One region of the Streptomyces sp. NPDC002643 genome, then DNA from elsewhere that is predicted to be linked to it. Evidence: riboswitches for the same ligand, from Rfam matches in the RefSeq annotation. Region 1 holds a riboswitch; the other holds the start of a gene.
The links. Region 1 has a riboswitch for glycine ahead of gcvT (glycine cleavage system aminomethyltransferase GcvT). Riboswitches for the same ligand answer to the same signal wherever they lie in the genome.

Region 1 (15,471 bases):
CACACGCTCTGAGGGCTACTTGTCCGTGGACTCGTCGACCGACTTCTCCACGGTCCGCTCCGGCTCACCGACGGGCTCGTCCCGCTCACCGGCGGGCTCGGACGCAGCCTCGGGGTGGTGGCAGGCGACCCGCCGGCCCGGCCTCAGTTCCGCCAGAGGTGGCTCTGTGGTCCCGCAGACCTCCGTCGCCTTCCAGCACCGGGTGTGGAAGCGGCAGCCGCTCGGTGGCGCGATCGGCGAGGGGACATCGCCCTTGAGCAGGATGCGCTCGCTCTTGGCGCCGCGCCGCCGGGGGTCCGGGATCGGCACGGCCGAGAGCAGGGCCTTGGTGTACGGGTGCATCGGCGACGCGTACAGGGAGTCCCGGTCGGCGAGTTCGACGATCTTGCCGAGGTACATCACCGCGATACGGTCCGACACATGGCGCACCACCGACAGGTCGTGCGCGATGATCACATACGTCAGGCCCAGCTCGTCCTGGAGGTCGTCCATGAGGTTGACGACCTGGGCCTGGATGGACACGTCGAGCGCGGAGACCGGCTCGTCGGCGACGACCATGCGGGGCTTGAGGGCGAGCGCGCGGGCGATACCGATGCGCTGGCGCTGGCCGCCGGAGAACTCGTGCGGGTAGCGGTTGTAGTGCTCGGGACTCAGGCCCACCAGCTCCAGGAGGCGCTGGACCTCCTTCTTCACCCCGCCCTCGGGCTCCACGCCCTGGAGCTTGAACGGCGCCGAGACGATGGTGCCGATGGTGTGCCGGGGGTTCAGGGAGCCGTACGGGTCCTGGAAGATCATCTGGACGTCGCGGCGCAGCGGGCGCATGCCCGCGGTGCCCAGGTGGGTGATGTCCGTGCCGTCGAACTCGATCTTCCCGCCGGAGGGTTCGAGCAGGCGGGTGATGAGCCGGCCCATGGTCGACTTGCCGCAGCCGGACTCGCCGACGACGCCGAGGGTCTCGCCCCGGCGGACCTCGAAGTCGATGCCGTCCACGGCCTTGACCGCCCCGACCTGCCGCTGGAGCAGGCCCTTCTTGATGGGGAAGTGCTTGACCAGGCCCTCGACCTTGAGCAGGGGTTTCTCGTCGTCGGCCGACGCCTTCTTCACAGCCGTCGCCCCGTCCTGGGTATCGGTCTCGCTCACAGCTTCGGCGCAATCTCTTCGTTCCAGATCCGCGTGCGCTCCTGCTGCGGCAGGTGGCAGGCGGTGAAGTGCCGGCCGCCGACCTCGCGCAGCTCGGGGCGCTCGGTGCGGGTGATCCCGTCCTTGGGGACGTCCGCGTAGGGGCAGCGCGGGTTGAAGGCGCAGCCCGAGGGGACGTTGATGAGGCTGGGCGGCTGGCCCTTGACCGGGATGAGCCGGTCGGTCTGCTCGCGGTCGATACGCGGCATCGAGCCCAGCAGGCCCCAGGTGTAGGGGTGTCCGGGCTGGTAGAAGATGTCGTCGACCGGTCCGCGCTCCACACAGCGGCCGCCGTACATCACGAGGATGTCGTCGGCGATCTCGGCGACCACGCCGAGGTCGTGCGTGATGATGATGACGGCGGAGCCGAACTCCTTCTGCAGATCCCGGATGAGATCGAGGATCTGCGCCTGGACGGTCACGTCCAGGGCGGTGGTGGGCTCGTCGGCGATCAGCAGTTCGGGGTTGTTGACCAGGGCCATGGCGATCATGGCGCGCTGGCGCATACCGCCGGAGAACTCATGCGGGTACATGTCGACCCGCTTGTTCGGCTCCGGGATGCCGACGCGGTCGAGGAGTTCGACGGCACGGGTGCGGGCCGCCTTCTTGCTGACGTCGTGGTGGACGCGGTACGCCTCGACGATCTGGTTGCCGACCGTGTAGTACGGGTGCATCGCGGACAGCGGGTCCTGGAAGATCATCGCCATCTCGCGGCCGCGCAGCCGGCGCACCTCGTCGGGGTCGGCGCCGACCAACTCCTTGCCGTCGAGCCAGATCTCACCGGACATCCGCACGTTCTTGCCGCGCGCCCCGAGCCGGTGCAGACCCATGATGGCCAGCGAGGTCACGGACTTGCCGGAGCCGGACTCGCCGACGATGCCGAGGGTCTTGCCCTTCTCCAGCTGGAAGGAGAGGCCGTCGACGGACTTGACCAGGCCGTCGTCGGTGGGGAAGTGCACCTTGAGGTCGCGTACTTCGAGGAACGCCTCGGGGGCGTCACCGGCGCGTGCGGGCTCGCCGACGGCGGCCCCGGTCTTGGACAGTTCGGTCACGAGAGCCTCACCCGCGGGTCGATCGTGGCGTACAGCAGGTCCACCAGAAGGTTCATGAAGACGACGAAGAACGCCGCGAGCAGGGTCACCCCGAGGATCGGGGGCAGGTCGTTGGCGCTGATCGACTGGACCGCGTACTCGCCGATGCCGTGCAGGGAGAACACGGTCTCGGTGATGAGGGCACCGCCGAGGAGCAGACCGACGTCCATGCCGAAGACCGTCACCAGCGGCGTCAGCGCGGCCCGCAGACCGTGCTTCACGACCACCTTGCGCTCCCGCAGACCCTTGGCCCGCGCGGTGCGGATGTAGTCCTCGTTCATCGTCTCCAGCATGCCCGAGCGGGTGAGCCGGGCGTAGATGGCGGAGTAGAGGAGCGCCAGTGAACACCAGGGCAGGAAGAGGGTGTTGGCCCACTGCGAGGGGTTCTCGGTGAAGGGGACATAGGTTCTGCCGAAGATCTCCAGCTGGTAGCTGAACAGCAGCAGGGCCAGCTGACCGGTGAAGAACATGGGCAGGGAGACGCCCGCGAGGGCGACGCCCATCGCGGCCCGGTCGAAGAACGAGCCGGGCTTCAGGGCCGAGATGACACCGGCCGTGATACCGCCCAGCAGCCACAGCACGGCGGCACCGGCGGCGAGCGAGATGGTCACCGGCAGCCGGCTGGTGAGCTGCGGCCAGACCTCCAGGTGGTCCTTGAAGGAGTAGCCGAAGCAGGGCGCGTCGCAGCGGATCGTGGTCGGACCGAGGTCGTACGTGGCACCGGAGACGATCCCCTTGAGGAAGTTCCAGTACTGCTCGTAGACCGGCTGGTCCAGGCCGAGGTTCCGCTTGACCGCCGCGATGTCCTCGGGCGTGGGGTTCTTGCCGATGTACTGCTGTGCCAGCTGATCGGTGGTCTGTCCGGCGATCTTCGGCAGGATGAAGAAGATGCCGAAGGTGACCGCGGTGACGACGAGCAGCAGGATCACCGCCGCGATCGTCCGGCGGATGATGTACGAGATCACGAGGACCGGCGCCGGCGCCCGCGGGTGTTCTCCCCGCGGGCGCCAATGCCTTCACCTGCCTTCCGGGGCTACTTCTTTTCCGTGGTGCCGACGTTGAGGTAGTCGTACTGACCGCTGAAGGCCGAGGACGACACCAGGTTGGTGGCGTACGGCGAGCGGTACAGCAGCACCTTGAAGTAGGTCAGCGGAACTATGGCGGCCTGCTCCATGACCAACTTGTCGACCTCGGTGTACGCGGCGGTGCGGGCGGCCTCGTCGGTGTTGCCGATCGCGTCGTCCAGCAGCTTGTTGATCGCGGGGTCGTCCAGCTCGGACAGGTTGGTGTTGCCGGACTGGCCGATGGCCTTGCCATTGACGATCTGCTGCAGGAAGCCGTAGCCGGTCGGCCAGTCGGCACCCCACTGCATCATGATGAGGCCGACGTTGTTCTTCTTGTTGAACTCCGGGACACCCGCGTAGTCGGAGAAGTACTTGCCGGACGGGAACTGCTTGATCTCGGCGTCGATGCCGATCTCCTTCAGCGCCTCGACGATCGCGGTGGCCGCGTCGACCTCGCCCTGACGGTCGGTACGGGCGGTGATGGAGGTCTTGAAGCCGTTCTCCTTGCCACAGGCCTTCAGGTGCTCCTTGGCCTTGGCGATGTCACCCTTGTTGCCCTCGGTGGCGTACAGGTCGGCCTTCTCGTAACCCGAGACGTCGGTCGGCAGGACGGTGGAGGCGATGTCACCGCGGATCGGGCCGCCCATGGCGGTCTGCACGGCGGTCTTGTCGATCGCGTACTCGACGGCCTTGCGGCACTCGATGTTGTCGAACGGCGCCACCTTGGTGTTGATCGCCGTGTAGACGAGACGGCCGCCGAGCGCGTTGTCGGTGTTGGCCATCTGGTCCTTGTCCTTGAGGACCTGGGCCTGGGTCTGGGCGTCGACACCGGTGCCCTGGATGTCGATCATGGTGTCGCCGGCCATCACGTCCTTGTCGATGGTGGCCTTGTTGACCTTGAGGTTCACCACGATCTTGTCCGGGTACTGCTTGCGCAGCGGGTCCGTCTTGGCGTCCCACTGGTCGTTGCGGACGAGGACGATCTGCTTGCCCTCCTCGTACTTCTCGAACTTGTACGAGCCGCTGGAGACGACGCTCTTGGTGTAGTCGACGCCGGTGTCCTTGGCCTTGGGCACCGGAGCCGTCTGCGGCATGCTCGCCAGGTAGTCGAACTCGGCGAACGGCTTGTTCAGCTTGAAGACGATGGTGTGGTCGTCCGGGGTCTCGATGGACGAGATGCCCTCGTCGCTCTTGTCCTCGTAGGGGCCCTTGTACTTGTCCGGGTCGTCCAGCATCTGCTGGAAGTAGTTGGGGCCGAGGGAGAGCACGTCACGCGCGAAGTTCGAGCGCTCCACCGCGTACTTGACGTCCTTGGAGGTGACAGCGGTGCCGTCCTCGTACTTGACGCCCTGACGGATCTTGTACGTCCAGGTCTTGCCGCCGTCGCTCGGCGTGCCCGCGCTCTCCGCCAGGTCCGGGACGAGTTCGTTGCCCGCCTCACCGGCGCCGGGCTTGAACGTCATCAGCGGACGCGCGTAGAGGCGGCTGAAGTTGAAGCCGTACGCGTAGTACATGTTGCCCGGGTCGAGGGACTCGGGGGCGTCGGCGCTGGCGTAGGTGACCGTGCCGCCCTTCGTCGTGGACTCGTTGACGACACCCTTGGTCGCGGCGTTGGCGCCGGCGCCCTTGGGGGTGTCCGAACCGTCTTCCGCCTTGCTGCACGCGGACAGAAGCAGGCCGGCGCTGCTGACAACCGCGACGGCGGCCATTGCTGACCTTCGCATGATGGTCGATTTCCCCTTCGTAGTTGGACAGTTGCGTGGGACGACAGACCGCAGACGTCAGCGGCTGCGGGGGTCGAGGGCGTCCCGGAGGCCGTCACCGAGAAGGTTGAAGGCCAGCACCGTGATGAAGATCGCGAGGCCGGGAACGATCATGTACTGGGGGTCGACCTCGAAGAAGTCGACCGCCTGGTTGAGCATTCCGCCCCAGGAGGCCTGCGGCGGCTGGATTCCGACGCCGAGGAAGCTCAGCGACGCCTCGAAGATGATGTTCGTCGGGATGAGCAGCGTCGAGTAGACGATGATCGGCGCGACGAGGTTCGGCAGCAGCTCCTTGAACAGGACGTACGGGCCGCCGGCGCCCATGCCGCGCGAGGCGTCGATGAACTCGCGTTCGCGCAGCGCCAGGGTCTGACCACGCACGATCCGGCCCATGTACGGCCAGTTGAAGAAGCCGATCACGAAGATGAGCACCGAGATGTGCAGCGGCAGCCCTTCGAGACCGAAGGCCCCGCCCTGGAGGGTCGCGGAGATGGCGATGGCGAAGAGCAGCAGCGGGAACGCCAGGAAGGTGTCCATCAGCCGGCTCACGATCGTGTCGACCCGGCCGCCGTAGTATCCGGCGACCAGTCCGAGCACCACTCCGATGGCGTTCGACAGGAGCGTCGCGCCGAACGCGACGACCAGTGAGACCCAGGAGCCTTCGAGGATGCGGGCGAGGATGTCCCGGCCGAACTTGGGCTCCACACCCAGGGGGTGGTCCCAGCTCATCCCGCCGAAGTCACCTTTGGGCAGGGAGGTGTTGGGGTCGATCAGATCCTGGTTGAAGGCGTTGGGGTCGAGCCCCAGCATCGACTGCAGCGGCCGGGAGAGGGCCGCGATCAGGATCAGCAGGACGACGATGACGCCGCCGGCGACCGCCACCTTGTCGCGCTTGAAGCGGGTCCAGGCGATCTGGCCGAGCGAACGGCCCTCGATCTTCTTGGCCTCGACACCTTCCAGCACGGCCTCGGGCTGCGCCTCGGCCTGCGATCCGGTCGTCTCAATGGGTGCGGTCATCGTCCCTCGTGCTTGCCCGTGCCGGTGGTTGCCGACTGTGCTTGGCGGCCGCCCGGGTCTGCGGTGCGGTCCGCCGCCACTGCTCTCTCTTGCCTTGTGACTACTGCTCGTTCGACGAGGAGAGGGAGTTGGGGCTCGAACTTCACCACGTGAACAGCACGTTCGCCCGATCCCCCCATCGCTCTGGGGGAGTCTTCAACGGTCCAGCGATCAGGCACCAGACCTGGCCGCGAATGTATGCGCAACCGTGATGTGGCCAGCGGAGTTCCGGAATCCGGACATCACGCTCTGGTGAGCGGCGAAGGGAGGAGACGGAAGCGCCCCGCACGCTCCCTGTCGTCGGCTCTCAACCTTCCCCGCACATCGCCGACTTCGCACGGCGGCACGGCGATCGCCGCCCCACCGGGCGGCGTTCGGGCAGCTCAGGGAGACGGCGAACACGGTATGAGCCGTCATCACGGCCGGGGCGTGTCCCGCGATCCATTGATCCAGGAAAGGGAGTTGTACGCCCCGAGCCGTGGTCGGCGTGGGGCCGAGGGCGCTCAGTAGCCGCCGGGGTATCCGTACCCGCCCGCCGCCGGGGCCTGGGCCGGGGCGCCGTGGGCCTCGCGGTCGTAGAAGGGGCGGGCGGCGGCGCGCAGCCACATCGCGACGGGGTCGTACTCGTCGGACATGGCGACCGTGGAGACGGGCAGTCCGTCCGGGACCGCGCCGATCGACTGCTGCATCATCGCGCGCACCGAGTCCACCGCCGGCGGCGACGTGTCGTACACATCGAGGCCGATCGCCAGATACGGGGCCCCGAGCGCGGGCTGCACCCAGGCGCGGCGCAGGGAGCGCACGGCGTGCGTGCGGTGGGCGTTCTGTGTCAGCAGGGCGTAGAACTGGGGGATCTCGATGGCCGGTTCGGACATCCTGAGGGGTCCGGCCGGCTGGCGCTCCAGCCCCGTGGCGATACGGCGCAGATCCAGCCAGGGGATGCCGACGCCGCCGCCCTGGGCGTGCGGGTTGAGCCAGAGGCCGTAGTGGTCCGGGTAGAGGGTGCGGGCCACGTCGAGGCCGTCGACGACCTCGTAGCTGCGGTTCCAGCCGCTGGCGGAGAGTTCCTGGGCGGAGGTCACGCACGGGGCGTAGTTGAAGCCGTCGACCTCCATGTTGCCGTACTGGGCGTCCGGGGAGCCGGCCTGGCCGTGCCACAGGAGCATCCAGATCTGGCCGGTGGAGGGGGCCGCGAGGGCGCGCAGCAGCGCCTCGTAGGCGTCGTAGCGCCCGGGCGTCACCTGGCGCAGCATGTGCTCGACCTGCCCGGTCGCGATGCTTGCGCTCACGTCGGCCGCCCTTCTTCCTGGACCTTGGTTATAGGAACAGCTTAGGTGGTGTGGGGGTTGAGCCGGTCAGGGCTCGGGGGGTGATGTGCGTTGCGGGGTGCGGGTGCGTTGTGGCTGGTCGCGCCCTGCGGCGGAGCCGCATATGTCAGGGCCCCGCGCCCCTAAAAGACCTGTCAGTAGCCCTGCTGGTAAAAGGGCCGTACCTTCTCCCTCAGCCAGTCGCCCACCGGGTCCTGGGCCACGTCCATGAAGACCATGTTGACCGGCCATGGGACGGGGGCCTTGGCCAGGGCTCGGCCCAGGGCGGCCAACGGGACCGTGCGGTCGGCTTCCCAGGAGATGAGTTCGACGCCGATGAACATGACCGGTGCGGCCGTCTCGATCGCGGCGAGGCAGCGGCGGGCGGAGAGGACCACGCCCGTGCCGGCGAACTCGGCGGAGGCGGCCGCCAGGAAGTCCACCGGGTCGTCCTGCCAGTCCGGTTCGAAGAGGCGGACCCGGGCGCCGCTCGCCCCGCCGTCCAGCGGGGAGTGTCCGGCCCGGCACAGCTCGGCCACGGCGGGCGGGGGCAGCGGGATGCCGACGACACCGTCGGGGTTGAGGGCGAGACCGACCTGCGGGGGCAGACCCCGGGCGAACTCCACGGCCGGGGCGATGGTGTACGACATGTGGTTGCCGACGACCTGGCGGAACTGCTCCTCGGAGCTGAACACCGGCACATACGCCTGGCCGTCGATCTCCATGGTGGGCAGATCAAGTTGGGTGCTGCCGGGGTTACCGCCCTCGGGCAGCGGCACCCACACAAAGCTCCTGGCCAGCACCTCCACGATCCGTGCCCCCGCGGTCGGTACCCCCAGCGAGGCCGACAGCACCTCCTCCAGCTCATTGCCGGGCCACCCCCCGTGCCCATGGGGATGCACCTGTGCCGGAAAGTCCGCCGGGAAATCCATCTGCCGCCTACCGCTTCAAGCCGTGATGCTGTTGTCCCAGCACTTTATCGCCACCGGCCGAGACCAAAAGGGGCGCGGGGCCCTGACATATGCGGCTCCGCCGCGGGGCGCGAACAACCACAGCGAACCCGCACCCCGCAACGCACGGAACCACCCGAGCTCTTCCCGCCCCATCCTCACTCCTCCGCACTACCCGACGAAGTCGATCCGCACCAACCCCTCCGCGGCCTCCCGATCAATCAACACCGCCGCCCCACACCCCTCCGGCAACCGCCCCTTCTCCACCGCCCGCAACAGCCTCCCCATCGCCCCCCGATGCCGAGCGAACGCATACCGTGACACCCCACGCCCTCGCTCACGCTGCCCATCTCGCGCCTGACCAGGGGAAACATCCAGCAACAGCAGATGCAACGTCCCCCCACGCCGCCGCGCCTCCCGCGCCAGCCACTGCCGTACCCACGCCTGCGCCCCGCAGTCGTGCACGACGACGCCCTCGCCGGTCCTGAGCGCGCGCCGCAACCCCGCGTAGTGGGCGAGGCGCACGAGCGGCCGATACACGGCGTACGGCAGGAACGCGGCGAGGCGGGCGTCGAAGCGGTCGCGGGTGTCCTGGGAGTCGATACGGATACCCGGCACGGCCCGCCGCATGAGCGTGGACTTGCCGCTGCCGGGGAGCCCGGTCACCACGACGAGGTCGCGCGGTCCGAAGGACAGCTCGTGCGGGCTGCGTCCGCCGCGCTCCCGGAGGTCGCGGACGACCGCTCTGGGGAACGGGCCGCAGGCCTCAGCGGCCCGGGCGGCGGGCTGTGTGGGCAGCGTGATGCCCGAGGTCGTCGCGTACGCCGTGGTCCTGTTCACCGTGATCGTCCTCCCCAGGGGCTGGGAAACCCATCCCCAACGACTGTAAAGAGAAGGTAATGCCCGAGCCCCCCGGTTTCACTCGTCTTATTGCCACAGGAGTGCTACGGGCCGCTGTGCATCGCCCATGGCGGCTGTGCCTCGCCCATGGCCGCTGTCCCCCACCTGTGAAGGGTGCCCCTGCCGCACCGCGCCGATGCGTGCGATGATGTGCCCGCCAACTGCATACCGGCCGTTTGAATCCGCGCGGGAGAGTCCCCGGCGACGCCTCACCGAAGCGCGTCGCAGGGGCGCCGAAGGAGCAAGTTCCTCCCTTGAATCTCTCAGGCCCCGTTACCGCGCGGGCGAGGCACATCTGAAAAGCGGGCCGCCCCCTTCCTCCGGGAAGTGGCGTGGCCCCACCCAAGGTGCAAGCCAGGATCTTTTGCCGATCATGGCGAACCTCTCAGGTTCCGATGACAGATGGGGAGGGTCCACCTCGCCCGTCATGCCCCGTCATGCCCTTGGAGACGACCGACCGATGAGCAGTTCCGAATCCATGAGCGCTGCCGAGTCCGCCGGCCCGCGCCGCACCGCGCTCGACGCCCTGCATCGCTCGCTCGGCGCCACGATGACCGACTTTGCGGGCTGGGACATGCCCCTGCGATACGGCTCCGAGCGCGACGAGCACAACGCCGTACGCACGAAGGCCGGGCTCTTCGACCTCTCCCACATGGGTGAGATCACCGTCACCGGCCCCCAGGCCGCCGGCCTCCTCGACCACGCCCTCGTGGGGAACATCGGGGGCGTCGCGGTCGGCCGGGCCCGCTACACCATGATCTGCCGCGAGGACGGCGGCATCCTCGACGACCTGATCGTCTACCGCACGGCGGACACCGAGTACCTGGTCGTCGCCAACGCCTCCAACGCCCAGGTGGTGCTGGACGCGCTGATGGAGCGCGCGTCCGGCTTCGACGCGGAGGTGCGGGACGACCGGGACGCGTACGCGCTGATCGCCGTGCAGGGCCCCGAGTCCCCCGGCATCGTCAAGGCGCTCTCCCCCAGAGTCTCGACTTCGCTCGATCCGGGAGGTGCCCCCATCGCCGATCTCGACGGTCTGAAGTACTACGCGGGTCTGCCCGGCACGGTCGCGGGCGTCCCGGCGCTGATCGCCCGCACCGGGTACACCGGCGAGGACGGCTTCGAGCTGTTCGTGAAGCCCGAGCACGCCGTCGAGCTGTGGCAGGCGCTGACCAAGGCGGGCGAGGGTGCCGGTCTGGTGCCGTGCGGGCTGTCCTGCCGGGACACGCTGCGTCTGGAGGCGGGGATGCCGCTGTACGGGCATGAGCTGTCGACCTCCCTCACCCCCTTCGACGCCGGGCTCGGCCGGGTGGTGAAGTTCGAGAAGGAGGGCGACTTCGTGGGGCGCGCGGCGCTGGCCGAGGCCGCCGCGCGTGCCGCCGAGAATCCGCCGCGCGTCCTGGTCGGTCTGATCGCCGAGGGGCGGCGGGTGCCGCGCGCCGGGTACCCGGTCGTCTCCGGCGGCGAGGTCATCGGCGAGGTCACCTCCGGTGCCCCCTCCCCCACCCTGGGCAGGCCCATCGCCATGGCGTACGTCGACGCCGCGCACTCCGCGCCGGGCACGGCCGGGGTCGGTGTGGACATCCGCGGCAGCCACGAGCCGTACGAGGTCGTGGCGCTGCCGTTCTACAAGCGCCGCAAGTGACACCGTCGTAGGCGTTCCGAGTCGGCGTCCGGCGTGACCCTGGGCACATGCGCCCAGCTCACGCCCCGTCTCCGTATTCCCCTTTCCGTAGTCCCCCTTCATCAGTGGTCCCCCGCGTACAGGAGAATTCAGGCCATGAGCAACCCCCAGCAGCTGCGTTACAGCAAGGAGCACGAGTGGCTGTCGGGCGCCGAGGACGGCGTCTCGACGGTCGGCATCACGGAGTTCGCGGCGAACGCGCTCGGCGATGTCGTCTACGCCCAGCTCCCCGAGGTGGGCTCCACGGTGACCGCGGGCGAGGCCTGCGGTGAGCTGGAGTCGACGAAGTCGGTCAGCGAGCTCTACGCGCCGGTCAGCGGTGAGATCACCGCGGTCAACGAGGACGTGGTCGAGGACCCGTCGCTGGTGAACACCGCCCCGTTCGAGGGCGGCTGGCTGTTCAAGGTACGTGTCGCGGAGGAGCCGGCCGATCTGCTCTCCGCCGACGAGTACACCGCCCACACCGCCGGCTAGGAGCCGTAGACCTTCATGTCTGACACCACTGAGCTGTCGCTACTCAACACTCCCCTGCACGAACTGGACCCGGATGTCGCCGCCGCCGTCGACGCCGAGCTGAACCGCCAGCAGTCCACGCTGGAGATGATCGCCTCCGAGAACTTCGCGCCGGTCGCGGTCATGGAGGCCCAGGGTTCGGTCCTGACCAACAAGTACGCCGAGGGCTACCCCGGCCGCCGCTACTACGGCGGCTGTGAGCACGTCGATGTCGCCGAGCAGATCGCCATCGACCGGGTGAAGGCGCTGTTCGGCGCCGAGTACGCCAATGTGCAGCCCCACTCGGGTGCCTCCGCCAACCAGGCCGCGCTCTTCGCGCTCGCCCAGCCCGGGGACACGATCCTGGGTCTGGACCTGGCGCACGGCGGCCACCTCACCCACGGGATGCGGCTGAACTTCTCCGGCAAGCAGTTCAACGTGGTCCCGTACCACGTGGACGACTCCGGTCTCGTCGACATAGACGAGGTCGAGCGGCTGGCCAAGGAGCACCGGCCGAAGGTGATCATCGCCGGGTGGTCGGCGTATCCGCGTCAGCTGGACTTCGCGGCCTTCCGGCGGATAGCCGACGAGGTCGAGGCGTATCTGTGGGTCGACATGGCCCACTTCGCGGGGCTCGTCGCGGCCGGGCTGCACCCGAACCCCGTCGAGTACGCGGATGTCGTCACCTCCACAACCCACAAGACGCTCGGCGGCCCGCGCGGCGGGATCATCCTCGCCAAGCAGGACTTCGCGAAGAAGCTCAACTCCTCGGTCTTTCCCGGCTTCCAGGGCGGTCCGCTGGAGCATGTCATCGCCGCCAAGGCGGTGTCGTTCAAGGTGGCCGCTTCGGAGGAGTTCAAGGAGCGGCAACGGCGTACGGTCGAGGGCGCGCGGATTCTGGCGGAGCGTCTGACGGCCGCCGACGCGCGTGCGGCCGGGGTGAACGTGCTGTCCGGTGGCACCGACGTCCACCTCCTCCTCGTCGATCTGCGGGAGTCGGAGCTGGACGGGCGGCAGGCGGAGGACCGTCTCCACGAGGTCGGTATCACCGTCAACCGCAACGCCGTCCCGAACGACCCGCGTCCGCCGATGGTGACGTCGGGCCTGCGGATCGGCACCCCGGCGCTGGCGACGCGCGGCTTCACGGCGGAGGACTTCGCGGAGGTCGCGGACGTCATCGCCGAGACGCTGAAGCCGTCCTACGACGCGGAGGCGCTCAAGGCGCGGGTGAAGGCGCTGGCGGACAAGCACCCGCTGTATCCGGGGCTGGGGAAGTAACCAGGTAACCCCGCGTTCACGGGCTCGTAGTCCCGTTCTTGAGGGGCGCCGCGCACACTGGACGGTGAGCGCGGTGCCCCATCCCCTTGCACCACCCCCCGTTCTGAGGAGTCACCGTGGCCATCTCGGTCTTCGACCTGTTCTCGATCGGCATCGGCCCGTCCAGCTCCCACACGGTCGGCCCCATGCGCGCGGCCCGGATGTTCGCCCGCCGGCTGCGCAACGAGGAGCTGCTGCCGTCGGTGGTCTCGCTGCGCTGCGAGCTGTACGGCTCGCTGGGCGCGACCGGCCATGGCCATGGCACCCCCAAGGCCGTACTCCTCGGGCTGGAGGGCGCCTCGCCGCGCACGGTGGACGTGGAGTCGGCGGACGAAAGGGTGGAGTCGATCAAGGAGTCGAAACGTATCCGGCTCCTCGGCGAGCACGAGATCCGCTTCTCCTTCGACAAGGACCTGGTGCTGCACCGCCGTAAGGCGCTGCCGTACCACGCCAACGGCATGACGATCCGGGCGTACGACGCCTCGGGGGCGGAGGTGCTGGCGAAGACGTACTACTCGGTGGGCGGCGGCTTCGTGGTGGACGAGGACGCCGTGGGCGCGGACCGTATCAAGCTGGACGACACCCCGCTGAAGTACCCCTTCCGCACCGGCGACGAGCTGTTGCGTCAGACGAGGGAGACGGGGCTGTCGATCTCCGCGCTGATGCTGGAGAACGAGCGGGCCTGGCGGAGCGAGGAGGAGATCCGTACCGGGCTGCTGGAGATCTGGCGGGTGATGCAGACCTGTGTCTCGCGCGGTATGAGCCGTGAGGGCATCCTGCCGGGCGGGCTGCGGGTCCGCCGTCGCGCCGCCGTCTCCGCACGTCAACTCCGCGCGGAGGGCGACCCGTCGGCCCGCTCGATGGAGTGGATCACGCTGTACGCGATGGCCGTGAACGAGGAGAACGCGGCCGGGGGCCGGGTGGTGACCGCCCCGACGAACGGCGCGGCCGGCATCATCCCGGCGGTCCTGCACTACTACGTCAACTTCGTGCCCGGTGCCGACGACGAGGGTGTCGTCCGCTTTCTGCTGGCCGCCGGGGCGATCGGGCTGCTCTTCAAGGAGAACGCGTCCATCTCCGGCGCCGAGGTCGGCTGCCAGGGCGAGGTCGGCTCGGCCTGCTCCATGGCGGCGGGCGCGCTGGCCGAGGTGCTCGGCGGCAGCCCCGAACAGGTCGAGAACGCCGCCGAGATCGGCATGGAACACAACCTGGGCCTGACCTGCGACCCCGTCGGCGGCCTCGTCCAGATCCCCTGCATCGAACGCAACGGCATGGCCGCCGTCAAGGCCGTCACCGCCGCCCGCATGGCCCTGCGCGGCGACGGCTCCCACAAGGTGTCCCTGGACAAGGTCATCAAGACGATGAAGGACACGGGCGCCGACATGTCCGTCAAGTACAAGGAGACGGCGCGGGGTGGGTTGGCGGTGAACATCATCGAGTGCTGAGGGGAACGGGGCATGGCCCGCCGCACCGGGTAGTACCGCCTCGCACCGGCCGGTGGGGGGTCACCGGTCCGCGACGGCCACGGGGTCGGCGCCGCTCTTGAGGGCGGTGGGGAGTTGGGAGCGGCGGCGGATGCCGAGTTTGCGGTAGGCGCTCGTGAGGTGGGTTTCCACGGTGCGGCGGGCGAGGTGGAGGAGGTCGGCTATCTCGGTGTTGGTGCGGCCTTCCGCCGCGAAGGCCGTGATGCGGCGTTCGGCGTCGGTGAGGGAGTCCGGGCCGGTCAAGGGCGTCGTCGTGCGGCGGGCGCCGCCCTCGCGCAGGGCCTCCTCCGCCATCGACCGCATCCGGGTCACGCCGAGGCGTTCGGCGCGTTCGGCCGCCTCGCGGAGGGCGTCGCGGGCCCGGGAGCGTTCACCGGCGGCGGTGAGCAGTCGGCCCTGGGAGATCAGCGCCGGGATCAGTTCCGTCTCGGCGCCGTCCTGCGACACCGTCACCGCCCGCTCGGCCAGTTCCAGTCCGCGTCGGCCACCGGTCACCATCCCCAGTACGCGCAACGCCCGGCCCAGTACGCGCGGGCTGTCCCACACCATGGCCAGGCGGAGTTCCTCCTCGGCCAGGGCCAGGGCGGGCTCGGGGCGGCCCAGGGCCAGATGGCACTCGGCCGAGGCCGAGCGCCACGGGGTGACCACGGGGCTCACCACATCCCTCGCCGACTGGCGCCGACCGCACTCCAGGAAGTCGATCAGCGCGCTCGCCGGGTCGCCGGTCGCGGCGCGCAGGATTCCTCGGGCGTAGAGGAATCGGTTCACTTCCCAGGAGTCGCGGGTGTGCTGGAGGTCGTAGGCGTCGGCGAGGCGGGCGGCCTCGTGCGGACGGCCCGTCTCGACCAGCGCGATGACAGCGTGCGCCCGCGCGTTGGCGGACCCCAGTACGTCCTCGGCACCGCTACCCGACGCCCGTACACCGCCCGACCCCAGTGCTCCCCCGTCGACCGGCGTGCCCGCGCCGCCGAGCGTCCCCGTACCGTTCGACGGCTTCGTACCGTTCAACGGCCCCGCGCCGTCCGGCACTTCCCCACCGCCCGACAGGCCCACCCAGCCCGACGCGCCCAAGTCGTCGAGGAGTTCGGTGTATGCGCCGCGTGCCATGGCGATGTCGACGCGTACGTTCAACAGGGCCTGGTGCATGGGGTGGAGGAGGGAGGTGCGTTGTCCGGCCAGGCCTC
Region 2 (15,471 bases), on a different contig from region 1:
CCAGCGGGCCCACCCGCCCCCACCGCCGGTACAGATACACGAACACCACGCCCATCACCATGTTCCCGACGAACCCGCCGATCCCCTGGTACAGGTGGTACGACCCGCGCAGCACCGAACTGGCCGCCAGCGACTTCTCCGGCGACCACCCCAACTGCTGGAGCCGACGCAGCAGATACCCGACCACGATCACCTCTTCCAGGATCGCGTTCTGGATCGCGGAGAGAACCAGCACCGGGTACTTCCACCAGACCTCGGGCAACGCCTCCGGCACCACCGTGAGGTTGAAGCCGAGCCCCCGGGCCGCCAGATAGAAGGCGATGCCCGTACTGCCGATCACCGCGGCGATCACGGCCCCGCGCCCGAGGTCGGGCCACGGCTTCGTACGGTCGAAGCCCAGCGTCCGCAGCCCCGCGCCCTCACGCAGCAGGAAGTGCGCGACCAGCGCGACGGGTACCAGCGCGGTCGTGATCCCGAAGAGCTGCCACGCCAGGTCCAGCCAGGGCCGGCCCGGCGCGGCCGAGGCGTTCATGGTGGCCGCCTGGTCCTTCAGCCCGCCCGGTTTGGTGACCGAGCCGATAAAGCTGATCAGCGCGGAGACCCCGCTCGCACCGAGCGACAGCGCCAGTACGAGCAGCGTCTCGTCCCGCAGAATCCGCCGCCCCGGCCGCTCCCACGGCACAGCCCCGTCCACCGACTCCGCCTGCCCCTGCACCCGTGCCTCCAGTAGTCCGACCCCGCCGGGGCACCATCATCACCCGCGACGCCAGGGATCTTTCCGGCGGTGTGCGTGCGAGGCCCCAGTGCGATTACGGAACGGCTCAGGGCACAGCTCACCCTCACCCCATCGGCACCGGCTCCGGCAGCCCCACCGGCCAGGTGTGCACCGGGTCCCCGGAGTGCATCAGCTCGCTGTAGCGACGCGTGGTGGCGGCCAGCGCGGCATCCCGTCCGAGCCCCTTGGACAGCGCCCGATGGAACGTTTCGACCTGCCAGGACGCCCCATTGACCCGACGCCGGCAGCGCTCCTCGATCACCCCGAGATAGAAGTCCCGGTCGACCGGCTCGACACCCCACGCGTCCAGCCCCGCCTCCGCGAGAGGCAACAGCTCGTCGCGTACGAGCTGCACCGCGTCCACCGGCGTCACCCCGCCGTAGCGGCCGCGCGGCCACCGCAGCCGCGCGTCGATACCGTGCCGGCACGCCTCGTCGAAGTTCGCGGCGGCCACCTCGAACGGCATCCGGGTCCACACCGGCCGCGACTCGTCGGCGAGGGAGCGTACGACACCGTAGTAGAAGGCCGCGTTGGCGATCACGTCCGTGATGGTGGGCCCGGCGGGCAGCACCCGGTTCTCCACCCGCAGATGCGGCACCCCGTCGGCGATGCCGTAGACGGGCCGGTTCCAGCGGTACACCGTGCCGTTGTGCAAGGTCAGCTCGGCGAGCGAGGGCACCCGCCCCTCGTCGAGGACGGCGATCGGGTCCTCGTCGTCGCAGATGGGCAGCAGCGCCGGGAAGAACCGCAGATTCTCCTCGAAGAGGTCGTACGCCGAGGAGATCCACCGCTCGCCGAACCAGGTACGCGGCCGTACGCCCTGCGCCTGCAGCTCGGGCGGCCGGGTGTCCGTGGACTGCTGGAACAGCGGGGGCCGCGACTCCCGCCACAGCTCGTGCCCGAACAGGAACGGTGAGTTGGCGCCGATGGCGATCTGCGCGGCGGTGACCGCCTGGGCCGCGTTCCACACATCGGCGAACCGGGCCGGCGTGACCTGGAGATGCAGCTGCACGGAGGTGCACGCGGCCTCGGGCGCGATCGACTTGGAGGTGCAGACGAGCCGCTCCACGCCGTCGATGTCGAGGGTGAAGTCCTCACCCCGGGCGGCGACGATCGAATCGTTGAGAAGCGTGTAACGGTCGTTGTCGGAGAGGTTCGAGGAGACCAGATCGTCACGGTCGAGTGTGGGCAGAATGCCGATCATCACTATGGCGGCGTCCACCTCGCCCGCCTTCCGGTCGGCATACGCCAGGGAGGTACGCAGCTCCTCGGAAAGCCGGTCGAAAACCCTCCCCCCGAGCCGATGTGGGGCGATGTTCACTTCCAGATTGAACATGGCGAGTTCTGTTTGGAAATCTCGGCTCGCAATCCGCTCCAGTACTTGCGCATTCATCATTCTCGGCAGACCGTCGGCCCCGACGAGGTTCAGCTCGATCTCGACGCCCATGAGGTTCTTGGGGCGGTCGAATCGCTTCTCCGCCAGCAACCGCGCCAGCCCCTCCAGGCACTGCCGCAGTTTGTCGCGGTAGAGCTGCCGGTCGGACAGGCCGAAGGGCCCCGCTACGACCTTCTCCCCCATCGAAGTGTCCCTCCTCGGATGGGCAGGCCGATGAGCCGGCCACTGCTGTCCCGGGTCCACGGTTGATGATGCCCAGGCAGAGCCGTCGATAACGCCCCGCGCGCGACCTGCCCACGCTAGGCTGAGCGCGGTCTCCTTCGACGATATTCACTCGGCGTGCGTCTGGCACATTCACCGGGCAAGAATGAGCATGCGCTTTCTACCCGTCAGGCTTTCGTGAAAAGCGCCGACGAGAACCGGCCGACCGCCACGGCACGACAATCCGAGGTCACCGACCGACACCGCTCGGTAATCGGGAGGAATACCGCACTTCGGCGACCGGATACCGCCTTGCTCTTCATATCCAGGACAGCTAGACGAAACGCCATCTGAACACGTGTCGTATAAACTCCGCAATCGAGGCTGAGAGTCGGCACTCGCGGTCCTCGGTCCTGCCGTCTGCCACGCGCGGCGGACCATCTCCCACGCATCCGGACCCCGGGCACCCGTCTCTCCGATCCCCGAGAGCTGACAGCGTCGTCCGCCCCCGCCCTCGCGCCACCGTGCCTGTCGAATGAGAGGCGACCCACCATGCCGCTGCATGTCCCCCCGGCTCCCGCGCCCGCCCTGCGCACCGTCCTCACGGCACTCGGTTCCCCCACCGCCGTCCGCGAGGCGCGAACACCGTCCCTGAAGAACGCCCAGGGGCCCACGTGCCCCGAACTCCCGCTGCCCGTCCATGTCCTCGACCGGATCACCCCCGAGGGCGCGGGCACCACACGCCTCACCGGCTGGCGCTTCCTGATCAGCAGCGACGACCGCCATGTGGCCGCCGCCGAGACCCGGCTGATGCCCGACGGATGGGCCTTCTCCCACTTCTTCGAGGGCCCGTACATCACCTCCACCGAGCGCGCCCTGCGCCAGGCCGAGCTGATGCCCCAGCCCTACCAGCCGCGCCTGCTGTCGGTGCCCGAGCTGTACATGCTCACGCTCTGGCTGCACGCCGACCACACCGCCGACGGCGCCACCGGCCACCCGGCGCCGACCGACCTGCTGGTGCCGCTGGCGCCGGCCCCGCCCGGTATCGCGGCCCATCGCCCGCACCGGGTCGCCGACCTCCTGCCGGTACTGACCACCCGGCTGACCCCGGCCCCGCTCCTCGGCTCGCCCGCCTGAACCCGCCCAAGCCCCACCTGACCCACCTGGGCCCGCCCGAGTTCAGGACCGCTTTCCTCATTCGTACCGCCCTCGTACCCCGCCGCCGATATACCGGTGGCGGGGTACTCGTTCACCACCGACAAGATATTCCGCTCTTCCGCGCGGCAATACGCTCGGACGAGCAGGAAAATGGGCGTCTCCCCGCCGGACTAGCCCCATCCGACCACGGGGAACCACCCGAAAGGACAGCGCGGTTCCGATGAACCGTCCGCGTCGGCGAAGCGTCATCAACCTGTGAGAAGCGGTGCCGCGAAATCCCTGCGGATTGACGCCCGTGGGGCAAGACTGGGACCGGACCGAATCATCACCACGGGGGCGGCCATGAACGGGGCTTCAAGCCACAGGACAGACAAAACACCCACCGACCACACGACAGAGCGAAAGATCCCACCAACCATGTGCCAGCACCAGCCACCTTGCCCGACAGCCGAATCCGCCGACAGGGAAGGCGCCCGACTCATGGCGCACCACCCCGAGCAGGGCTGGAGCCTGCTCTGCAACGGCGTTCTGCTCTTCGAGGACACCGGTGAGCTCCTGCCGGACGGCCAGATCATCGCCCCCCACCGTCCGGTGGGCACCGTGATGACGGCCGCCTGAGCCGCACGTCCCGAGCACAGAGGGCGCGCGCCCGCGCCGACGACGGCGCCCGCCCGGAACACATGAGGGGCCGGCCGGAGAAGCACTCTCCGCACCGGCCCCGACGCGTATCAGCGGGTGACTACTCTTCGTAGGCGTCCAGCGGCGGGCAGGAACAGACCAGGTTCCGATCGCCGAAGGCCTGGTCGATCCGGCGCACCGGCGGCCAGTACTTGTCGGCGGGCACGACCCCGGCCGGGAACACGGCCTCCCTGCGGCCGTACGCGTGCTCCCACTCCCCGCCGAGCGCGGCGGCGGTGTGCGGAGCGTTCCGCAGCGGATTGTCGTCGGCGGGCCACTCCCCCGACCCGACCTTCTCGATCTCCGCCCGGATCGCGATCATCGCCTCGCAGAACCGATCCAGCTCGGCGAGGTCCTCCGACTCCGTCGGCTCGATCATCAGCGTCCCCGCCACCGGGAACGACATCGTCGGCGCGTGGAAGCCGTAGTCGATCAACCGCTTGGCGATGTCGTCCACGCTCACCCCGGTCGCCTTGGTCAGCGGCCGCAGATCGACGATGCACTCGTGCGCGACGAGCCCGCCCGGCCCCGTGTACAGCACGGGGTAGTGCGGCTCCAGCCGCTTGGCGATGTAGTTGGCGCTGAGCACCGCCACCTGGGTGGCCCGCTTGAGCCCCTCCCCGCCCATGAGCCGCACATACGCCCACGAGATCGGCAGTATGCCCGCCGACCCCCAGGGCGCCGCCGAGATCGGCCCCACACCCGTCTCGGGCCCGGCGGCGGGCTGCAGCGGATGGTTCGGCAGATGGGGCGCCAGATGCGCACGCACCGCCACCGGCCCGACACCCGGGCCACCGCCACCGTGCGGAATGCAGAACGTCTTGTGCAGATTCAGATGCGAGACGTCCCCACCGAAGCGCCCCGGCTTGGCGAGCCCCACCAGCGCGTTGAGGTTGGCCCCGTCGACATACACCTGCCCGCCGGCGTCGTGCACCTGAGCGCAGATGTCGGCGACGTGCTCCTCGAAGACACCGTGCGTCGACGGGTACGTGATCATCAGCACCGCCAGCTCGTCACGGTACTGCTCGATCTTCGCCCGCAGATCCTCGACGTCGATCTCACCGTCCTCGGCGGTCCTCACGACGACGACCTTCATCCCGGCCATGACGGCACTGGCGGCGTTCGTCCCGTGCGCGGACGACGGAATGAGACACACCGTCCGCTGCTCGTCCCCGCCCGCCCGGTGGTACCCGCGTACGGCCAGCAGCCCCGCCAGCTCCCCCTGCGATCCGGCGTTCGGCTGGAGGCTGACCTTGTCGTACCCGGTGACCTCGGCCAGCCGCTCCTCCAGCTCATGGATGAGCGTGAGATAGCCCTGAGCCTGCTCGGCGGGCGCGAACGGGTGCAGCTGCCCGAACTCGGGCCACGTCACCGGCTCCATCTCGGTGGTCGCGTTGAGCTTCATCGTGCAGGAGCCGAGCGGGATCATGCCCCGGTCCAGTGCGTAGTCCCGGTCGGCGAGCCGCCGCAGATACCGCAGCATCGCGGTCTCGGACCGGTGCTGATGGAACACCGGGTGCGTGAGATACGCGTCGCCCCGCAGCAGCCCCTCCGGCAGCACGTCCCCGGCAGCCGCATCGAGCGCCTCGACATCGCCGTCCACCCCGAACGCGCCCCATACGGCAGCGAGCTGCGCCCGCGTGGTGGTCTCGTCACAGGAAATCGACACCGAATCGCCGTCGACGAGGTGCAGATTCACGCCGTTCTCCCGAGCCGCCGCCACGACCTCGGCAGCGCGCCCCGGCACCCGCACGGTCACCGTGTCGAAGTAGGCACCGTGCACCACCTCGACCCCGCCCGCGGTGAGACCGGCGGCCAGGACGGAGGCGTACCGATGGGTACGCCGGGCGATGGTGCGCAGCCCCTCGGGCCCGTGGTACACCGCGTACATCCCCGCCATGACCGCCAGCAGCACCTGAGCCGTGCAGATATTGCTGGTCGCCTTCTCCCGGCGGATGTGCTGCTCCCGCGTCTGCAGGGCGAGCCGGTACGCCTTGTGTCCGTCCGCGTCCACGGACACCCCGACGAGCCGCCCGGGCAGGGAACGCGCGAACTTCTCGTGCACGGCCATGTAACCGGCGTGCGGCCCGCCGAAGCCCATCGGCACCCCGAACCGCTGCGTCGTCCCGACCGCGATGTCGGCGCCCAGTTCCCCGGGCGAGGTCAGCAATGTCAGCGCGAGCAGATCAGCGGCGACGGTGACGAGAGCCCCCAGCCCGTGTGCCTGCTCGACGACGGGCTTGAGGTCCCGCACGGCCCCGGAGGCGCCGGGGTACTGGAGCAGCACCCCGTTGATCTCACGTGCGGCGATGTCCTCAGGAATCCCGTCGGTCAGATCCGCGACGACCACCTCGACCCCGGTCGGCTCGGCCCGCGTCCGAAGCACGGCCACGGTCTGCGGAAAGGTATCCGCATCGACGAGGAAGAGCCCCTTCTTGTTCTTCCCCATCCGCCGCGACAGGGCCATGGCCTCGGCGGCGGCCGTCCCCTCGTCGAGCAACGAGGCACCGGAGGTCGGCAGCCCCGTCAGATCCGCGACCATGGTCTGGAAATTCAGCAGCGCCTCTAGTCGCCCCTGGGAAATCTCGGGCTGATACGGCGTGTACGCCGTATACCAAGCGGGGTTCTCCATCACATTCCGCAGGATGACGGGCGGAGTGAACGTCCCGTAGTACCCGAGCCCGATCATCGACCCGACGACCTGATTGCGATCGGCGAGCGCCCGCAACTCGGCGAGCACCTCGGCCTCGGTCCGCGCCCCCGGCAGCTCCAGGGCCTCGGCGTTCTTGATCACATCCGGTACGGCCGCGGCCGTCAGCTCGTCGAGCGAGCCGTACCCGACCTGCGCGAGCATCTTGGCCCGGGCCTCGACATCGGGCCCGATGTGACGCCGTTCGAACGGAATCCCCTGTTCGAGATCTGTGAGCGGAATGTGTTGACCGGTCATTGCGGAGGCCTCCTGGTCCGACGACCTTCGAGGGGCACCACGGGACGGGTGCCCGGACGGCCTCCCCCTCTGTCATCTCGACCTGAGAGCTTCACCGGCCCGGGTACGGACCGGCTTTCACCGTCGGTGAGAGCGGAAACCGTCGACACCCGCTCTGCTTTCCAGAGTGACCTCGTCCGTGCGGTACGTGAGCCTGAGAGATTCCGGGGAGGATTTGCTCCTTCGGCGCCTCCGGATGGTGTCCGGAGAACTCTCCCGCACGGGGTCAGCAGCCGCTGCCAGCGTATCAGCGGGCGCAACGCACGGTCTTCGAGTGGCCCCTCACCGCGATGTGCCTTTTCGTAGTGGTAGGCGATGAGTGATGACTCGCGAATCCTCTGCGACCACTTGGAGGGCCCGTGCAGACCGACATCGATCCGCGCAATCTGATCGGCCGCAAGGCGTTCGACCGCAAGGGCACCAAGATCGGTACGGTCGACGAGGTCTATCTGGACGACGCCACCGGCACGCCCGAGTGGGCCGCGATACGCATGGGCCTCTTCGGCCGCGATGCCTTCGTCCCCCTGGAGCCCAGCGAACTCGTCGAGGGCACCCTCCACGTCCCCTTCGACCGCGCCCTCATCAAGGACGCCCCCGACTTCGGAGTGGGCCGCCATCTCTCCCCCGAACAGGAACTCCAGCTCTACCACCACTACGGCCTGGACACAGCCCCGCCCCCGCCCCCGGACCACGACTTCGGCCATATCTCGGACCAGGAAACCCCCTGACCCGACCCCCACCCGGCCCTCAGCCCGCCGCCCCCGACTCCAGCTTCGGCCCCACGCCATCCGATATCAGCGGCAACGGCTCGGCCGGCTCCAGATCGGGGTCGTCCACCCGAAACGTCCGCACCCTCCCCGGCTCGGACCCCGGCGTCTCGAACCGCACGGTCACCCGCCCGAGCCCGCTCCCCTGCACCCACCCGTGCCCGTACTCGGCATGCCGCACATCGTTCCCGGCCCGCCACTGCCGCTCGACGGGCCCGCTCTCCTCCACCACGACCTCCTCCACCGTCTCCTCCTCGACGAGATCCGGCTCCCCCGCGGCCTGGGCGAACAGATCCTCCTGCGTGTAGTCGGCGAGCCCACTCACCCCGACCCCCAGCAGCCGCACCCCACCGGTCGTGTCCACGGCCTCCAGCAGCCGCCCCGCCGCCTCCCGCACCACCGCGGGATCGTCGGTCGGCCCCCGCAACGTCTCGGACCGCGTCAGCGTCGAGAAATCGAACCGCCGCACCTTCAGCACGATGGTCCGCCCCGACAGCCCGGCCCCCCTCAGCCGCCGTACACACCGATCGGCCAGCCGCCGCACCTCCATCCGCACCCGCACCCGGTCATGGATGTCCACGTCATATGTGTCCTCCACCGACACGGACTTCGTGTCCCGCTCGGCCACCACGGCCCGGTCGTCCCGCGCCAGCGCCATCGCGTACAGCCCATGCCCATGGGCCTTCCCCAACAGCCGTACGACCTCGTCCTCCCCCGCCTCCGCGATCTCCTCGACCGTGGTGATCCCGGCCCGCCGCAGATGATCCCCGGTCGCCGGCCCCACCCCCGGCAGAATCCGCACCGACATCGGCCCCAGCAACGCCCCCTCGGTCCCCGGCTCGATCAGCACCAGCCCATCGGGCTTCGCCTGCTCCGACGCGATCTTCGCGAGCATCTTCGAAGCCGCGAGCCCCACGGAACCCGTCAGCCCGGTCACCGCCCGGATATCGGCGCGCAGCTTCACCCCGGTCAGCCGCGCCGACTCCTCGTCCCAGGCCGCTCCCCCGGCCTCCAGATCCACGAACGCCTCATCGAGGCTCAACGGCTCCACCAGCGGCGACAACGCCCGCAGCAGCCCCATGACCTGGTCGCTGATGGCCCGATAGAACGTGAAGCGCGGCGTGAGATACGCGGCGTTCGGCGCGAGCCGCCGCGCCTGCGCCATGGGCATGGCCGAGTGCACACCGAACACCCGGGCCTCGTACGACGCGGTGGCCACCACACCGCGCGGACCGAGCCCACCCACGATGACGGCCTTGCCGCGCAGGCTCGGCTTGGATGCCTGCTCCGCCGAGGCGTAGAAGGCATCCATGTCGAGATGCAGGATCGTGGGCGTGGTTCTCACATCTCCGATGCTGCCCTACGCCACTGACAACGCCCCACCAGAGCCGCCTCGGCGCTCCCTGGCTTCAGCCTCAAACCGGGTGAGGTGCCCTCACACGGCCCGGTGCGGCCTCACACCGCCCGGTTGCGCCTACGCGCCAGCTCATCCGCCGGGTTGTGCCCGACCAGCGTCTCCCCGGTGTCCACCCGCTCTCCGTGCAACTGCGAGAGAGCGCTTTCCACATCACGCCAAACGACCCCGACAGCGATCCCGAAGATCCCCTGTCCGCCTTGCAGCAACGCGTGAACCTCGTCCGGCGATGTGCACTCATACACAGTGGCGCCATCGCTCATCAACGTCATCCGCTCAAGATCGCTGAACCCCTGCTCCCGGAGGTGCTGGACAGCCGTGCGAATGTTCTGCAGGGACACGCCCGTGTCGAGGAACCGTTTCACGATCTTCAGGACGACGACGTCCCGGAAGCTGTAGAGGCGCTGCGTCCCCGACCCATGGGCGGGCCGCACGCTCGGCTCCACGAGCCCGGTGCGGGCCCAGTAGTCGAGCTGCCGATAGGTGATGCCGGCCGCCGCACACGCGGTGGGGCCCCGGTAGCCGATGTTCTCGTGCGGCTCGGGGGCCGCCTGCGTACCGTCCTGTACGGCCATGGGCCGCTGTGGGACTTGACCGGCCGCGCCGCCGCGATGGGGGTATCCCCCGCTCGGGTGAAGCCGAGAGCTGTAGGGAGGGTACGGGCCGCTCTCCCCCAGACCGCGTCCGGGGGCACCCCCAGCCGTCGTACCGTCGCCGCTGCTTCTCACGCCGACCTCCGTCCTTGACCTGCCTTCTCGACGGTAGGCAGCCATCAGGGGTGCGTCAACGACCATCGCACTCGCCACGCCGAGTGATAATCACCCTGAGAGTGGTTTCCCGTGCCCTTCCGCGGGGAAAGGCTAGCCGAATGCTCAGCGCCGGACCCGCCCGGCACCACCCTGGTCCGGGCGACCGAAGCAACGGCACATGGGCGCACTCAACGGGCTCACGGCCCCGCACCCCGCGCGATCCCGCGCACCGGCGTCACTGGCTGTTGGTGCCGAAGTCCTCGGGCGAGATCTGGTCGAGGAACTCGCGGAACTTCTCCACCTCGTCCTCCTGCTCGTCCGGGATGGCGATACCCGCGTCATCGAGCACACCGTCACTGCCGAAGATCGGCGTACCGGTCCGCAGCGCCAGCGCTATGGCGTCGGACGGCCGCGCGCTGACCTCGACCCCACTGGCGAACACCAGCTCCGCGTAGAAGACGCCCTCACGCAGGTCGGTGATGCGCACTTCCGTGAGCTCCTGGCCGACGGCCTCCAGCACGTCCTTGAACAGATCGTGGGTCAGCGGTCGCGCGGGGGCCATGCCCTGCTGGGCGAAAGCGATCGCCGTCGCCTCCCCTGGGCCGATCCAGATGGGGAGGTAACGGTCGCCTCCCACTTCACGCAGGAGCACGATCGGCTGGTTGGAGGGCATTTCGACCCGGACACCTACGACATCGAGCTCGTTCACACAGCAACCCTAGGCCGTGCTCGGGATGTTTGGGTAGTCGGGCACAGATCGGCCGACCGATCCGCCACAGGCGAACACCCCGCTTCAGCGAAGCCGTACACCCAGCGCGCTCTGCACCAGCGCGGCATGCAGCTTGACCGTGAGCCCCGCCAGCTCCCTGGCACGCTCCTCCGCATGCGCTCTGGTCTGCGGATTGCGATGGCGCCGCAGCGGGGCGACGACCTGGTCGACGAGGCCCGCCTCACGGTCGGCGGCGGCCCTCATCACCCGCAGATGCCTGGGCTCGATGCCGAACCGTCCCAGTTCCACCACCAGTGTGGCGACGGTGAGGACCTCCGCGTCGTACGAGCCGTCCGCCAGCGGCGTCACAAGCCCGTACGACTCCCACTCGGCCAGCTGCTCCTCGTCGATCGCGGCGCCGGCGAGCAGCTCGGAGCGCCCGATCCTGGCGACCGCGGGCTCCTCGGGCTCCCCCAGGAGGTCGCTCAGGCGCTCCCCGTCGCCGATGTCGCGCTGACGGCCGACGGACGGCAGCCGTACGTCCTCACCGCGCTCCAGGGCCTCCAGATGCTCGCGGATCACCTTGAGCGGCAGATAGTGGTCCCGCTGCATCCTCAGGACATGGCCGAGGCGCTCGACGTCCTCGGGGCTGAACTTGCGATACCCCGAGGGGGTCCGCTGCGGCTCGATGAGCCCTTCCGACTCCAGGAAGCGGATCTTGGAGATCGTGACTTCGGGGAACTCCTCGCGCAGCGCGGTCAGCACCGTGCCGATGCTCATCAGGCCACTGTCCGCGGCGGCGGTGCCGTGGTCGGCACCACCGCTCGTTGTTCGAAGCATGGACCTTCCCTGGGGTCCCCCGGACGCGGTCCGGGGAGGGTCAGTAGCCCCGCTGGCTCGCGTAGAAGACCAGCCGGTACTTGCCGATCTGCACCTCGTCGCCGTTGTGCAGGGCGACCTGGTCGATGCGCTCGCGGTTGACGTACGTGCCGTTCAGGCTGCCGACGTCGGCGACCGTGAAGGAGCCGTCCTGGCCGCGGCGGAACTCCACGTGACGACGTGAGACGGTCACGTCGTCGAGGAAGATGTCGCTCTGCGGGTGGCGGCCGGCCGTGGTCAGGTCGCTGTCCAGCAGGAAGCGGCTGCCGGCGTTCGGTCCTCGGCGGACGACCAGGAGCGCCGAGCCGAGCGGCAGCGCGTCGACGGCGGCCTGTGCCTCGGGGGAGAGCGAGGGCAGCTGGGTCTGGCCGGTGACCTCGGAGTCGTAGGCCTCCAGGCCGGAGATGGAGATCGTGGAGGTCGTCTCGGACGGACGCTCGGGGACCGCGCCGGCCCTCAGCGGAGCACCGCAGTTCGAGCAGAAGCGGCTGTTCTCCGCGTTGCGGTTACCGCACCTCGTACACACCAGGGCCGACATCGACGGGTCCTCCGGAGCATTGGACGCATAGGGGCCGGAGGCAAACCCTCCACCCGGACTTGAGGTTGACGGGTCTGTGAAACCTATGCGGCCGGACTGTGCGGGGTCAACAGACGGCACGCCCTGACCTCCGGAAATGTCACCGCCCGGACCAGCGACCTGGTCCCGGAACAGCGGGCGGTCACCGCCCTGGCCCTCCGCCTCCGAAGGCTGCGCGCGATGACGGGAGGTCGCGTTGTCGCTACCCTCTCGCGCGCTCTTGCCGAACAACTTCGCAAACAACTTCACGGGCGATTCCCCTTGACCGAAACAGACCCGCCCGTGGGGCAGGACGAACCCTGACTGACCTCACTGGCCGACCCGGACATCCTCACAACGTCCGTCTCCACCAGACAGTTTCCACCACGCACCACCCATTCGATGCGCCGACCCCCCGCAACCTCATGCCCTCGCCGGACGGTCCCCATGCACCTGCGGTTCACTGGGAGGACGACCGAGCGTAGTCAGGCTGCTTCGCAGCCCGCAAGGCGTCCACGTCGATCTTGTCCGCCCGCTCCACGGTCACGGTGGCCTGCTCCTTCTCCAGTGTCTGCACCACGCCTCCGGGGATGTTCAGTGCGGGTTCGAGGTCCTGCGGATTGCCGATGACCTTGAAACGAAAAGGCTGGGTGATCTTGTTCCCATCAACGCTGATTCCATCCCCGGAATCGGTCAGATAGGTGCTGGCGACGACGCGTACGCCGTTCACCTGGATCGCCTCCGCGCCGGCCGCGCGCAGCTCCTGGATCGCGTCGAGCAGCATGTCAGCCTCGACCGTTCCCTTCGTGTCGTTGATCGTCAGCGTGATGCCGGGTCCCTGCGCGGCCACCGTGCCCGCCAGAATGCCGAGTTGTCGCTCCTTCTCGACCGTCTGCTTGCGCGCCTCCTCGGCCTGATCCGAGCTGTTCTCCAACTCGGTGCGCTGATCTTCGAGACCCTGCTTCTCCTCCTCCAGACGCTGAGTACGGTCATCCAGTTCATCGAGGATGCGTACGAGATCTTCCTGACGTGCCCCGCGCAGCGCGCTGTCGTCGTTGTTGGAGGCCACCTGGATGGCCAGACCGAAGCCGAGGCCGAACAGCAGGGCTGCCACGGTGAGTTGGGCCCGCGTGAAGCGCGGCGGCCACAGCCCCTGGGCCAGCCGCTGCCGTCCGGTGAGGCCGCTCTTCGTCTCCGGCTCGGTCTCGGCGGGCTCCACGGGGGCCGTGGCCGGCACCTCCTCGGGGAGTTCCCGGCGCAGCCGGGTCGTCGGGGTGTCGTCCTCTCCCCCGCCGCTCCCCCGGCTCTTCTTCGCGGTCTCGTCCAGCTCGCTCATCGGCCTCACGCCCGGAAGACATGCCGGCGAATCGCCGCGGCGTTGGAGAAGATCCGGATACCGAGCACGACCACGACGCCCGTGGACAGCTGGGCGCCGACACCCAACTTGTCGCCCAGGAAAACGATCAGGGCGGCCACGACCACGTTCGACAGGAACGACACCACGAAGACCTTGTCGTCGAAGATGCCGTCCAGCATCGCGCGCAGACCACCGAACACGGCATCGAGCGCCGCCACGACGGCGATGGGGAGATACGGCTCGACCACCGCCGGCACCTCGGGCCGGACCAACAGTCCGGCCACCACTCCCAGGACGAGGCCCAGTACGGCGATCACGATGTGCCCTTCTCTGTGCTCGGTTCTGCTGTACGTACGATCACACTCGGCGCGGCGGGCACCGTGACATCGTCCTCGGTGGAGATGGCCGTCCGAATGCCGAAGTTCTCCTGCAGCGCGTGCAGGTACAGCCCGTCGGGGCTGTTCTGGAACCTGGTGCTCAACCTTTGCCCGTCCCCCACGGCCAGAACCGTGTAGGGAGGCGCCAGCGGCTTGTTGTCGACCAGTATCGCGTCGCCCGCGGCCCTGATCGCCGACAGCGCGGTCAGCCGCTGCCCGTTGATCGAGACCGCCTCGGCGCCCGACTCCCACAGCCCGTTGACGACCCGCTGCATATCGCGGTCGCGCACGCGTCCGGTGTCGGAGAACCCCGAGGTCTCGCGTGCGTCACCGTCACCGCCTCGGGTGGCGCCCTTGGCGTCGTTGACGACGAGCTTCACCCCGGGACCGTGCACCTCGACGGCGCCCGACAGGATGCCCACGAGTTCGCCCTGCTCGCTCCCGCCGCCGTCCTTGAGCGCCTCGCGCTGCCGGGCACTCACATCGTCCCGGAGCCCGTCGACGGTGTTCTCCAGCTCGTCGGCGGCGGCTGTCTCCCGCTGGATGCGGTCGATGAGCTCCTCGCGCTCCTTGGCGACCACAGGAGCGCTGATACGCGCCTCCGCCGCGCCCACCGTCACCACGAGCGCGGCCAGCACCAGCCCGGCCGCGAGCCCCAGCTTCGCCCGCACCGTCTTCGGCATGCCCTCGACACCCTCGGCCTTCCGACGGGCGGCGGCCTCGGCGTATCCGTCGTCGAGGCTGTGGTCCATGACGTTGGTGAGCAGCGACATGGAGGCGTCCGGACGCGACGCGCGCGTGGGTGTGCTCCGAACGGGGGGCTGCTGCGGCATGCCGCACATCGTCGCACGTCGCGACCGCTACCTCCGAATGGCCCCACCGACGTGCCGGACAGGCCCCGTTGGGGGCACTTGTCCGGCACGCGCGCGTGCGAGGGGTTTCAGCGTCCGGCGCTGTCCACGACCGCCGACCACTCATCGAGCAGGGCCTGCGCCGAGGCGTCGTCGGGCCCCTCGGCCCACAGATGCGTGACGGCCTCCGCCGGGTCCGGCAGGACCATCACCCACCGCCCGTCGGTCTCCACGACCCGTACACCGTCGGTGGTGTCGACAAAGCGATCCCCAGCCGCCTCCACGACCCGACGCATCACAAGCCCCTTGACGGCCCACGGGGTCGCGAGGTCCCGCTTCAGCACATGCGCCCGCGGAATCCGCGCGTCGATCTGGCTGAGCGTGAGCTGCGTCCGCGCCACCAGTCCGATGAGCCGTACGAAGGCCGCCGTCCCGTCGAAGACACTGCTGAACTCCGGGACGATGAACCCACCGCGCCCGTCACCACCGAAGATCGTCGTCTCGTCCCTGCCGACCCGGGTCAGGTCGTCAGGCGAGGTGGTCGTCCAGTCGACCTGAGTGCCGTGGTACGCCGCGACCTGCTCGGCGATGCGAGTGGTGGTGACCGGCAGCGCCACC

Region 2: linked by a shared signal. The riboswitch ahead of gcvP (aminomethyl-transferring glycine dehydrogenase) and the one ahead of gcvT (glycine cleavage system aminomethyltransferase GcvT) in region 1 are both predicted to bind glycine.

The regions. Positions count from the first base shown of each region.
Region 1 is NZ_JBSFVY010000007.1:47,120-62,590, reverse strand. It holds gene ACWD4G_RS12710 (ABC transporter ATP-binding protein) at 16-1,104, opposite strand; gene ACWD4G_RS12705 (ABC transporter ATP-binding protein) at 1,137-2,231, opposite strand; gene ACWD4G_RS12700 (ABC transporter permease) at 2,228-3,235, opposite strand; gene ACWD4G_RS12695 (ABC transporter substrate-binding protein) at 3,304-5,058, opposite strand; gene ACWD4G_RS12690 (ABC transporter permease) at 5,116-6,114, opposite strand; gene ACWD4G_RS12685 (enhanced serine sensitivity protein SseB C-terminal domain-containing protein) at 6,657-7,442, opposite strand; gene ACWD4G_RS12680 (enhanced serine sensitivity protein SseB) at 7,616-8,392, opposite strand; gene ACWD4G_RS12675 (AAA family ATPase) at 8,582-9,256, opposite strand; glycine riboswitch at 9,488-9,599, shown strand; glycine riboswitch at 9,601-9,722, shown strand; gene gcvT (glycine cleavage system aminomethyltransferase GcvT) at 9,789-10,955, shown strand; gene gcvH (glycine cleavage system protein GcvH) at 11,091-11,468, shown strand; gene glyA (serine hydroxymethyltransferase) at 11,502-12,764, shown strand; gene ACWD4G_RS12655 (L-serine ammonia-lyase) at 12,881-14,248, shown strand; gene ACWD4G_RS12650 (AAA family ATPase) at 14,309-15,471, opposite strand, start outside.
Region 2 is NZ_JBSFVY010000047.1:2,897-18,367, reverse strand. It holds gene ACWD4G_RS41045 (CPBP family intramembrane glutamic endopeptidase) at 1-715, opposite strand, end outside; gene ACWD4G_RS41040 (glutamate--cysteine ligase) at 840-2,354, opposite strand; gene ACWD4G_RS41035 (hypothetical protein) at 2,925-3,509, shown strand; gene ACWD4G_RS41030 (DUF5999 family protein) at 3,948-4,148, shown strand; gene gcvP (aminomethyl-transferring glycine dehydrogenase) at 4,270-7,155, opposite strand; glycine riboswitch at 7,327-7,423, opposite strand; gene ACWD4G_RS41020 (PRC-barrel domain-containing protein) at 7,554-7,922, shown strand; gene ACWD4G_RS41015 (DNA polymerase IV) at 7,942-9,306, opposite strand; gene ACWD4G_RS41010 (MerR family transcriptional regulator) at 9,417-10,103, opposite strand; gene ACWD4G_RS41005 (bifunctional nuclease family protein) at 10,360-10,833, opposite strand; gene ftsR (transcriptional regulator FtsR) at 10,918-11,673, opposite strand; gene ACWD4G_RS40995 (FHA domain-containing protein) at 11,714-12,580, opposite strand; gene ACWD4G_RS40990 (DUF881 domain-containing protein) at 12,729-13,604, opposite strand; gene ACWD4G_RS40985 (small basic family protein) at 13,610-13,942, opposite strand; gene ACWD4G_RS40980 (DUF881 domain-containing protein) at 13,939-14,844, opposite strand; gene ACWD4G_RS40975 (sugar phosphate nucleotidyltransferase) at 14,943-15,471, opposite strand, start outside.